2 regions of the Ferdinandcohnia sp. SAFN-114 genome follow, and region 1 is predicted to be linked to the other one. Evidence: riboswitches for the same ligand, from Rfam matches in the RefSeq annotation. Region 1 holds a riboswitch; the other holds the start of a gene.
The links. Region 1 has a riboswitch for lysine ahead of ACR65M_RS09170 (transporter substrate-binding domain-containing protein). Riboswitches for the same ligand answer to the same signal wherever they lie in the genome.

Region 1 (6,210 bases):
CCCCCCAAACAAAAAAAACGGTATATTTCCAGACTATTCCCTCTAAGTCTAAAAATATACCGATTTGTCTTATTCTGTACTTCTAAATACAAAAAGATTGCTTCTTCATTCTACCAATTCTACATTAATAAAATGCTAAAGCTCTTTATTATTATTCAGAAGGTAAATAATATCACTCGGTTATTAATCTAAGTAATAATTTAATTGAAAATGATCAACTTGTCAATATTAAATTGACAGAGGATTGATTCTATTTATTTTTAGCTGCTTATACGATTGTACGTTTTAAGAATTCTCTAGTACGAGCTTGTGTCGGATTATTGAAGATGTGCTCTGGACTTCCTTCTTCAGCAATAACACCCTTATCCATAAATACAACTCGATCTGATACTTCTTTTGCAAATTCCATTTCGTGCGTTACGATTAACATCGTAAGACCAGACTCAGCGAGTTCCTTCATGACTTTTAGGACTTCTCCTACCATTTCTGGATCAAGTGCTGATGTTGGCTCATCAAATAACATCACATCTGGTTCCATCGAAAGTGCTCTTGCAATCGCTACACGTTGCTTTTGCCCACCGGATAACTGCTTTGGCTTAGCGTTAATGTATTTATCCATACCAACAACTTTTAAGTATTTCATCGCTACTCTTTCCGCTTCTTCCTTCGTGCGTTTCAATACTTTTATTTGCCCTACTACACAATTGCTTAGGACATTATGATTATTGAAAAGATTAAATTGTTGGAAGACCATTCCTAAATGTCTTCGGTAGGTAGCGACATCATGCTTGTTATCCAAAATATTTTCACCTTGATAGATAATTTGCCCACCGCTAGGTCTTTCTAATAGATTAATACAACGAAGAAGAGTTGATTTACCGGATCCGGAGGAACCGATGATGGAGACAACTTCTCCTTTATTCACCGAGAAATCAATATCCCTTAATACTTCATGAGTGCCAAAGGATTTGCTTAAATGTTGAATATCAATAACCTTTTCCATGTTCTCTCCTCCTTCTTCCTATTGTTGTTGATTAACTTGTATCGGTCGATCGTTCCCAATCATCGTATAATTATCAGAGCCATCTAATTTTCTTTCAAAGTATAATAGAATTCTTGTAACAATGAAGGTCATCACAAAATAAATCATACATGCTACGAAAAACGATTCAAAATATCTAAAGTTATTGCCTGATATCGATTTTGTCACGAAATATAATTCTGTCACTGAAATCACGTTCAGAACGGAGGTATCTTTAATATTAATCACAAATTGATTACCTGTTGCAGGTAGAATATTACGTATAACCTGTGGTAAGACAACGTTCCACATCGTTTGGAAATGATTCATTCCAATTGCATGTGCTGCTTCAAACTGTCCTTTATCAATCGAAACAATCCCACCACGAACATACTCAGCCATATATGCCCCTGTATTGATTGAGACAACAATGATCGCTGCAACAAAAACATTCATATCTATCCCAAATGCTAACGCAGAACCATAATAGATAACCATTGCTTGTACAATCATCGGTGTTCCACGGAAGAATTCAATATAGATGGAGAGGATGGCATTAATGACTTTTAAAAATATTTTGTTCACACCACGTTCGGGCATTGGAATTGTACGGATAACTCCTGCTAGCAATCCAATCATTGCCCCAAAGACCGTCCCGATAAGAGCGATCAAGAGTGTTAAACCCGCACCACGAAGGAACATTGGCCAGTTTTCGATAATTATTTTAATGACCCACTCAAAACTCATTTCTTCTCCTCCTTAGCCCTATATAACCGACTGTATGTTGATATACAGTCGGTTCCCTGTATTTATTATTCTGCTGCTGGTTGATTTTGAATAGCCGAATCCATAATGCTTGTACGTTCTTCTTCTGAGATACCTGATAAAATCTCATTGATTTTTTCTGTTAATTCGCTGCCCTTTTGAAGTCCGACAGCAATTGCTGTATCATCTTCTGAAGTTTCAAATCCATCTTCAAATTCCACCATTACAAAATTTTCATTAGCAGATGAAGCACTAATACCCTCTGGACGTTCTGACACGTAACCATCAATCATTCCTGATTCAAGTGCTACTCTCATTGCTGGGAAGTTGTCCATCGCCGTTTTCTTTTCGACACCTTCAATTTGGTCGATTACTGTATAGTGGAATGTATTTAATTGAGCAGTAATTTTTGCTCCTTTAAAATCTTGGATAGAAGTAGCACCTTCATAAGTGCTGCCTTTTTTCACAACCATAACTAAATTTGAAGTATAGTAATTATCCGAAAAATCGATTGTTTCTTTTCGTTCTGCTGTTGGTGACATACCAGCTATGATTGCATCAATTTTGCCTGATGTTAAAGCTGGTACAAGACCATCCCACTCTGTTTTTACAATCACTAATTCTTTACCTAAACCTTCAGCTACTTTTTTTGCAATTTCCACATCATATCCGCCTGCATACTCTGCAGAACCGTCTATTTTTACTGCACCATTGGAATCATCATTTTGAGTCCAGTTAAACGGTGCATATCCAGCTTCAAGACCTACCTTAAATGTATTATCTTCTGATGAACCAGAATCCGAACTATTACTTGTTCCACACCCTGCTAATAATAGAATGGTAGAAATGATTAAAACGAAAAATATTGTTAATTTGCTTCTCATGCTGTTTCTCCTCCGTATTCTTATAAATTTCGACAAAAAAACGACCTGAGATATACTCAGGTCGCAGTAAATTTGCCCTAAGGTCCTCTCTTTTATCTCAATTGAGATAGCACAACTCAATAAACTGGGGGTTTATTGAGACAGTCCTGCAGCTATTAACTGCAGACCCAGCATGTAATATTGAGGGTATTACAAACTTCGGCGACATTTCCTTCTCCCTAGCATCACTGTTTCCTCAAACTCCACTAAAGACTGTTAAATATCGCGCCTCTACCTCACTAGTAAAAGTGAGGCCTTATTTAATTGTGTTTTTATACTACAATAGTAACTACTAATCAGTCAACTACTAATTATTAGAAAATCCAGTAACTACTGTTTTAACATGGGATATATAAAAAAATAAGCCATCTATATCGTGTTCTTGTTATAAGAAATGGACAAAATATACATTGTAATCACATATAAAAGAGGTTACTATACCGAGAGTATGTACATAATGTTAAAAATACACCAGGAGGTTACATATGCAATATGCTCTTTCAGTTTTAGGTATTTTTGTTGTTTTGTTTTTGGCTTGGTTGGCAAGTTCCAACCGAAAAGAGGTAAAATATAAACCGATTCTCATCATGATTGTCATCCAAATTATTTTATCAATATTACTATTAAATACTAGATTTGGTTTCATTATCATCCAGGGGATTTCTGCTTTTTTTAATAAACTGCTTGAATATGCAGGCGAAGGGATTTCCTTTGTGTTTGGCGGAATGGCGAACGATGGAGAGGCTCCATTCTTTTTAACTGTATTGCTTCCAATCGTATTTATTTCAGTATTAATCGGAATTCTCCAGTATCTGAAAATTTTACCATTCATTATGAATGGGATTGGATGGTTATTAAGTAAAGTAAACGGGATGGGTAGACTTGAATCATATAATGCAGTTGCTTCATTGATGGTCGGGCAATCGGAAGTTTTCATCACACTAAAAAAGCAATTAGGTATGCTATCCAAACAACGGTTGTATACCCTATGTGCTTCCGCGATGTCAACAGTTTCAATGTCCATTGTCGGCGCTTATATGACAATGCTAAAGCCAGAATATGTTGTCACAGCTGTAATGTTAAATTTATTTGGCGGGTTTATTATCGCTTCTATCGTTAATCCGTACGAAGTAAATCCAGATGAGGATATGATCGAAATCCGCGATCAAAAAAAACAATCATTCTTTGAAATGATTGGAGAATATATCCTTGATGGATTCAAGGTTGCAGTTATTGTCGGTGCCATGTTAATTGGTTTTATTGCTTTAATGGCAGCAATCAATCATGTATTTGAACTAGTATTCACCATTTCATTCCAAACGCTATTAGGTTACCTTTTTTCTCCAATTGCTCTTATTATGGGGATTCCTTTATCAGAAGCAGTTAGTGCCGGAGGAATTATGGCGACAAAACTCGTGACAAATGAGTTTGTTGCGATGATGGATTTATCTGGAGGAAATCACCAATTTAGTGAACGGACACTTGGTATTCTGTCTGTATTCCTTGTTTCCTTTGCTAATTTCTCATCAATCGGGATTATTACCGGGGCGGTGAAAAGTCTCAATGAAGAGCAAGGGAATGTCGTTGCTGGTTTTGGTTTGAAACTTTTATATGGTGCCACACTAGTAAGCATACTTTCAGGTATTATTGTTAGTTTCGTTTTATAAATAACAACGTCTAAAAAAGAAAAAAAGGAACCTTCTCAGTTTCAAGTGGGTTCCTTTTTTGGTTTTTCCGATTTCGGTTTTGAAGGTTTCTACTTAGCAAATTTATTCAACTAATGGCTGATTCTGCCGGAAACGTTAACTTATTCTGATTGGCTGGAGACCCTGCTGAATAAGTTAAAAGGTCGGTCCTATTCTCCAAATTCCAAAGTCGTTTTGCTTCAAAATTTCTGATTTTGTCAGTTTTCCTGACGAGACAGATTTAATTTCATCAAAGATAGATTGTCCAACTGTTTGAACAGTCTCTTTACCTTCAATAATTGTTCCAGCATTCAAATCCATATTATCTCTCATACTATTAAACATTGGTGTGTTTGTTGAAATTTTAATAACAGGAGCAATCGGTGAACCCGTTGGCGTACCACGACCAGTTGTAAAGAGAACTACCTGTGCACCTCCCGCAACCATTCCTGTAAGCTGTTCGATGTCCTGCCCTGGAGTATCCATCCAGACAAGTCCCTTTTTAGTTGGAATCTCTGCATAGTCAACCAGTTCTTGAAGCGGACTGGTGCCAGACTTTGTAGCTGCACCAAGTGACTTTTCCTCAAGTGAACTTAACCCTCCAGCGATATTTCCTGGCGTAGGGTTACCAGTGCGGATATCAATCCCCATCATAAGCGCACGACCTTCTGCCTGCTTAATCTTTTCATATACTCGTCTGGAAGTATGGTCATCAACCGCTCGGTTCGCAAGTAAATGTTCGGCACCGATTAATTCTGTCGTTTCTGCAAGGATTGCTGTTCCGCCTGCTTTTACAATTAAATCACTCACATGGCCAACCGCAGGGTTCGCAGATAAGCCAGAACATGCATCCGAACCACCACATTCCGTTCCAATGATCAATTCACTAACATGACAAGGTTCCCTCATAATTGCAGAGGCATCCTGAACCATCTTTGCTGCAACTTTGGCTGCGTTAGCGATCGTTTGCAAGGTGCCTCCATTTTCCTGGATGGAAACAGTCTCAACTGGCTTTCCGCTTTTAGCAATCTCTTCTGCTACACTTCTTGCTTGATGTGTTTCACAGCCTAAACCTAGCACGACTACGCCATACACATTTGGATTAAGGCCAACACCAACATAGGTTCGGAAGGTTTGATCATAATCCACTCCAACCTGTGTACAGCCATGTTGATGAATAAAACTAACAGTCCCATGTACAAGCTGAGTAACTTGGTATGCAGCTTGGGTCGCACAGGTGATAGTTGGAAGAATCAATACATGATTACGAACCCCAACTTTTCCATCCGGACGTCTATACCCCATAAAATATTCTTGATTATTCATTTATATCCCCCCTACCTCGTGTTCCTTCAAGATTGTGTACATGGACATGCTCTCCTACCTCAATATCGCATGAAGCAACACCTATGATTTCACCGTATTTATAAATCTTTTCACCCTTTTTAATAGAATCAACGGCAAATTTGTGCCCAAAGGGAATGGAGTGTACGAGTTGTACATCAATTTTCCTATCACCATACGAAGCAGTAACAAAGATATTAGCCTCTAAATCTACTAAAACGGTCGCAACATTATCTCTCTCATTCATTAATACAGCCGAAAAACTTTGAGACATGACTTAGCCCTCCTATTAATCCTCAGAATCAACATACGGTATAGTTAATGGCCCTAACGGTAGTACCGCTACAGACATGTCTTTCCCATACTTTTCTTTAAGCTGTTCTAACGTTTGTTCAATATTGTGTGTTGGCTTCAGCATTGCCTGTGTCACTTGCTCATCTGTAAGTAGTGAATACACATAAACATCAGCCCA
Region 2 (6,210 bases), on a different contig from region 1:
GAATTGCATAAGTCGAGTTGACACGCCTTTTGGCAAGGCACTATGTGGAGTGCTGTCCTCGCCGCAATACGCAAAAAGACGTCCTTCTGGACGTCTTTTTTTATATGCTACATTTAAAATTAATGTCTATAACCTCTATTAATTTACATACATAACAGCTTAAAAAGTTGGGGAAGATGACTATGTATGAAGTACAGTGTTTAATCTTATCATTTCTAAATTAGTTAACTGTTTTTTTTGAAGCAAAACATTCGTAAAATGACATCTCAGATGGTATACTCTTGGTAGAATTTCAATGTTGTTACTTATTAGGAGGGGTTAAAATGGCTATTACAAATGTAACAGACCAAAATTTCGATTCAGAAACAAAAGATGGATTAGTACTTGCAGACTTCTGGGCACCTTGGTGCGGACCATGTAAAATGATTGCTCCAGTACTAGAAGAATTAGACACTGAGATTGGTGACAAAGTGAAAATCGTGAAACTCGATGTAGATGAAAACCAAGAAACTGCAGCGAAGTTTGGCGTAATGAGCATCCCAACTTTACTTGTAATTAAAAACGGTGAAGTTGTAGATAAAGTAGTCGGTTACCAACCAAAAGAAGCTCTTGCTGACAGACTTGCAAACCACTATTAATCCAAATTTTAAACAGCCTTAATAGGCTGTTTTTTTTGTTTGAACTCATTTCTAAGTGACTTCCTATTTTTACTCGTACAACTTCTTCGTAAAAATGTTACAATATAAGATACGTCAAAATAAAAGAAAAGATTACTTAGACGAATTGATTTTATAGTAGATGGAGTGATTACTATGCACGATCATCTTAAGGAAAAATTATCGATTTTACCAGACCAGCCTGGTTGTTACTTAATGAAAGACAGGCAAGGTACTGTAATATATGTGGGTAAAGCGAAAGTGTTGAAAAACCGTGTTCGATCTTATTTTACAGGGTCACACGATGGTAAAACCTTAAGGCTTGTCAATGAGATTGAGGACTTTGAGTATATTGTAACTTCTTCAAATATTGAAGCACTTCTTCTTGAGATCAATCTTATTAAAAAATATGATCCAAAATACAATATCATGTTAAAGGATGACAAGACGTATCCTTTTATCAAAATTACTGCTGAAAAACATCCACGCTTATTGATTACTCGAAAAGTAAAAAAGGATAAGGGAAAATATTTTGGACCATATCCTAATGTACAAGCAGCAACTGAAACAAAAAAACTATTAGACCGGATATATCCTTTAAGAAAATGTTCAACATTACCAGATAAGGTTTGTTTATATTATCATATCGGTCAATGTCTAGCCCCTTGTGTCAATGATGTTACCGATGAAACCAATAAAAAAATGGTAGACGATATTATCCGCTTTTTAAATGGTGGATATAAAGAAATCAAAGGCGAGTTGACTGAAAAAATGTTAAAGGCCTCTGAAGAACTCGATTTTGAGAGAGCAAAAGAATACCGTGACCAAATCTCAAATATTGAAACGACAATGGAAAAGCAAAAGATGACAATGACAGACTTTATTGATCGTGATGTATTTGGTTATTCCTATGATAAGGGGTGGATGTGTGTTCAAGTCTTTTTTATCCGTCAAGGAAAATTAATAGAGCGGGATGTTTCTTTATTTCCTTTTTATAACGAGCCTGAACAAGACTTCTTAACCTACCTTGGTCAATTTTATTTAAAAGATAATCATTTTAAACCAAAGGAAGTGTTGCTTCCTAGTTCGATAGACCGTCACATTGTTGAGCAATTATTAGAAGTAGCTGTTCAACAGCCTAGTAGAGGGAAGAAAAAACAATTAATTGACCTAGCTACTAAAAATGCAAAAATTGCGCTAAAGGAAAAATTCGCTTTAATTGAACGAGATGAAGAACGTACAATTAAGGCTGTTGAAAATTTAGGACAGAAGTTAGGGATTTATACACCTCATCGAATCGAAGCATTTGATAATTCAAATATTCAAGGAACAGATCCTGTTTCTGCCATGATTGTGTTTACTGATGGAAAACCTGACAAAAAAGAATATCGAAAGTACAAAATTAAGTCAGTTCAAGGTCCGGATGATTATGAATCGATGAGGGAGGTTGTTCGGAGGAGATATAGCCGTGCATTAAAAGAGAACCTTCCATTGCCAGATTTAATCATTATTGACGGAGGTAAAGGTCATCTTGCTGCAGTAAGGGATATTCTTGAAAATGAATTAGGTTTAGAAATTCCACTAGCAGGACTTGCAAAGGATGATAAACACAGAACGTCCGAGCTCTTAATTGGAGACCCACCTGAGATTGTAGAACTACCTAGAAATAGTCAGGAATTTTATCTTCTACAACGAATTCAAGATGAGGTTCACCGTTTTGCGATTACCTTCCATCGTCAAATCCGTGGAAAAAACGCATTTCAATCTGTGCTCGACGATATTCCTGGAGTTGGGGAAAAACGTAAAAAAGCACTATTAAAGCACTTTGGTTCTATCAAGAAGTTGAGAGAAGCAAGTGTTGAGGATATCCTAAAAGCTAATATTCCTAGACCAACAGCTGAAGCAATTTACGAAAAATTAAAAGAATAGTCGTTGCTATTATAAAAATAGTCTGATATAATGCTTAATAATATAATATTACACTTCAATACGTTGAAGTGAAGATAGAGGTGCGATCTTTATCAGTATGCAATTGGAGGGGTATGAGCCCTAATGATCATTGCAAAAAGGAAAGTTCGCCGAAGTGTAAAAAGGCTCATACTTTTTTATGCTGGTCTTATGTTTAAGAGACATAGGATTGTCAAGATGGATGAATCTTGGAGGGCTATCTCACGAAGTGACACGTAGTACGTTTACGTATATCACAGCAATGAGAATCTCTCATTGCTGTTTTTTATTATTCTAAGAGAGGGTTGAGGGCATGGGGATCATCGTTCAAAAGTTTGGAGGCACCTCTGTTGGGTCACCAGATAGAATTAAAAATGTTGCAAGTCGAGTTATTCAAGAGGTGCAAGCGGGAAATCAAGTTGTTGTTGTTGTTTCGGCAATGGGGAAGACAACCGATCAGCTAGTAAGCTTAGCTAATGAAATTACAAGCGCGCCAAGTAAGCGCGAGATGGATATGTTGTTAAGTACAGGTGAACAAGTAACAATTGCATTATTATCTATGGCTTTACAAGAAAAAGGGTATGAATCCGTTTCGTATACAGGCTGGCAGGCTGGTATTGAAACAGAGGCAATACATAGCAATGCCCGAATTGAAAACATTGAGGTATCAAGAGTATATAAAAGCTTAAAAGAAGGAAAAATCGTTGTCGTTGCTGGATTCCAAGGAGTCAGCAGTTCAGGAGACATTACTACTCTTGGTCGTGGAGGTTCCGATACAACTGCTGTCGCACTTGCAGCGGCGTTAAAGGCGGATAAATGTGACATCTACACAGATGTAACAGGTGTATACACAACTGATCCTCGCGTAGTTCCAACTGCACGAAAACTTCATTCCATTTCTTATGATGAAATGCTGGAGCTTGCAAATCTTGGTGCTGGAGTACTTCACCCACGTGCAGTGGAATTTGCGAAAAACTTCGAATTGCCGCTTGAAGTTCGTTCAAGCTTAGAGCTAGAAAATGGAACCATTATTGAGGAGGAAGTTTCAATGGAAAAGAATCTTGTTGTTAGGGGAATTGCTTTTGAAGACCAAATTACAAGGGTAACAGTATCAGGTTTACCAAATGAATTGCACACACTATCAACTATATTTGGCACACTAGCAAAAAATGGTTTAAATGTAGATATCATTATTCAAAATATGACAGATCATAATCATACAAATATTTCATTCTCCGTAAAAACACCTGATTTACGTGACACACTTGCTGTTTTAGAAAATAACAAGGATTTATTGAAATATGAAAGTATCGAACATGAGGATAGATTAGCAAAGGTTTCAATTGTAGGTTCTGGAATGGTTTCAAACCCAGGTGTAGCCGCTGATATGTTCCAAGTGCTTGCAAATGAAAATATTGAAGTAAAAATGGTAAGTACATCTGAAATTAAAGTATCTACAGTTCTTGAACAAGGCAATATGGTTCGAGCAGTTGAAGCTTTGCATGATTCATTTAATTTAGCTGCTGTTGAAGAAGAAAGAGCGAAAGTCAAACTATAATTTTAGTTAAATGGGTGGTTCAAAGGAATTTGGACACCCTTTTTTTTAAATAGAAGGCTCTTTTCTAAAAAAGATTATTGCTTTCTGATAATAAAGGCAAAACTAGTTGATTAGAGCGTAAGGTGGGGACTCCTTGAAAATGTATTCACAATTTCTTCGTGCGTGGGTTATTTCAAAGAAGCAAATTCAATGTCCAGCGGGAAAAGCGTGAGACTTGAGACCCCGCAGGAGCGGTAGCGACGTGTCCGGTTTCAGCGGCTAGAAACTGAGAAATTTCAACTCCTCCCTCAGAGGCAAAATACGCCTCTTTGTCGTAGTCTCCGACGCACAGGACGTGGCGCTTTAGTCGGCCAATTTACTCGTTTCTGTGCAAGCCGCCTCCACATTTCGTTGAGGAGGCTCAAGCCACGCCCGCGAAAAGCGTCCACCTGAAGCGGAAGTCAACGATATAAAAACAACAAAGTTTGCGAAAACAGCCTAATAAAAAAACTGCACGAAATGTGCAGGCTTTTATTCTTCGGTGATGTCTTTTGGGTCCCATTTTACCGTGAATATTATTTTTTGTGCTCTTCTTTTTTGTTGTTCAAAGCTTTCGGTGATTCGATTTTTCTGTTGTTGAATTTGTTGGGCAAGAAAGCCAGATTCAAGCTGGAATGTACAAATATCTTTCCGTTTAAAGCGAGTAGTTACGATCGAACCCTCCAAATGAAATTCAATGGAGTTTTTATCCAAACGTTCTACCTTAAGGTCTCCCCATCCAGCATCGTGAAAGAATGAAATGATTTCTTCCGTCGTAGGTAAGGGGAATTTTCGGGCAAGATTTTTTCCAGCCCAATATAGAATCTGTGGCGTTTCTTTCCCGAGAATATCAGGAATTAAAATTTCTCGTAATAGTTCGTACCCAAATACGGGAACAGACTGTTCACTTGTATTTACATTTTGTTCATTGATGTTAACGTTCTTCACTGCATTCCCCTCTTTCTCCATTCTTTATTATATAACATGAGGGTATAAGAAAAACATGAATTTTTTTGTTTCTTTTTGTCAGGGAGATTTGATTTTTATTTCGTATGACTACAATCATATGTGTACAATTATTATTATTTTTATGAATAAATTGTGGACTTGTTTCCTTGACGCTCTTGCTTTATGGGAGTAAAATGAATTTGTTACATTATACTGATAAAAGAAAATCAGTTGCAGTATTTGTCTATTTATCTACAATAAATAAATTTGTAGATTCCTGCAAAGGTTTTCAGTTGTCAGTTTTTATATCGTCCTTTTACATAATTATACAGGATGAAACATTATAACGGAGTGCCATGTGGGCACGTTTAATTACTAAGGGGGGTTAAAGTATGGCTGGTAATCGTGAATTTTTAAATCGCAGACTTCATTCATTATTAGGTGTAATTCCTGTAGGTTTATTTTTAGTGATGCATTTAGTTGTGAATAATTTTGCGACAAGAGGAGAAGAGGTTTATAACGGTGCTACTCACTTTATGGAAAGTCTTCCGTTTAAACTTTTCTTAGAAATTTTTGTTATTTATTTACCATTATTATTTCATGCAATTTACGGTCTCTATATTGCCTTTACAGCAAAAAACAATGTGAGCAATTATAGCTTTTTCCGTAACTGGATGTTCGCACTACAACGTGTGTCCGGTATAATTACTCTAATTTTTGTTGCATGGCATGTATGGGAAACGAGAATTGCCGCAGCTCTTGGTGCGGAAGTTAACTTTAATATGATGGAGAATATCTTGAGTTCACCTTGGATGATTACATTCTACCTAGTTGGGATAATCTCTACCATCTTCCACTTTGCTAATGGTCTTTGGTCATTTGCAGTAAGTTGGGGATTAACGGTAACTCCTCGTTCTCAAAAAATTGCAACATATGTAACAATGATTATTTTTGTAGCGTTAACATACGTAGGTGTGTCTACAATCCTTGCATTCGTTTAATTTTTCAAAGAAAACTTTCAAGTAAGCTCGATAAAATCGAGCGCAAATATGTCAATGCGTAATTGATCTTTTAAAATTTGAC

Region 2: it holds a riboswitch for lysine, as region 1 does, so the genes downstream of both, ACR65M_RS00690 (aspartate kinase) here and ACR65M_RS09170 (transporter substrate-binding domain-containing protein) in region 1, are expected to answer to the same signal.

The regions. Positions count from the first base shown of each region.
Region 1 covers NZ_JBPFDQ010000022.1:7,089-13,298, forward strand. Annotated here, with positions in the region: gene ACR65M_RS09160 (amino acid ABC transporter ATP-binding protein) at 269-1,003, opposite strand; gene ACR65M_RS09165 (amino acid ABC transporter permease) at 1,022-1,768, opposite strand; gene ACR65M_RS09170 (transporter substrate-binding domain-containing protein) at 1,834-2,670, opposite strand; lysine riboswitch at 2,770-2,951, opposite strand; gene ACR65M_RS09175 (NupC/NupG family nucleoside CNT transporter) at 3,195-4,376, shown strand; gene ACR65M_RS09180 (UxaA family hydrolase) at 4,551-5,720, opposite strand; gene ACR65M_RS09185 (UxaA family hydrolase) at 5,713-6,012, opposite strand; gene larA (nickel-dependent lactate racemase) at 6,028-6,210, opposite strand, start outside.
Region 2 covers NZ_JBPFDQ010000001.1:146,518-152,727, reverse strand. Annotated here, with positions in the region: gene trxA (thioredoxin) at 324-638, shown strand; gene uvrC (excinuclease ABC subunit UvrC) at 813-2,585, shown strand; lysine riboswitch at 2,653-2,831, shown strand; gene ACR65M_RS00690 (aspartate kinase) at 2,917-4,161, shown strand; gene ACR65M_RS00685 (YslB family protein) at 4,672-5,127, opposite strand; gene ACR65M_RS00680 (succinate dehydrogenase cytochrome b558 subunit) at 5,520-6,128, shown strand.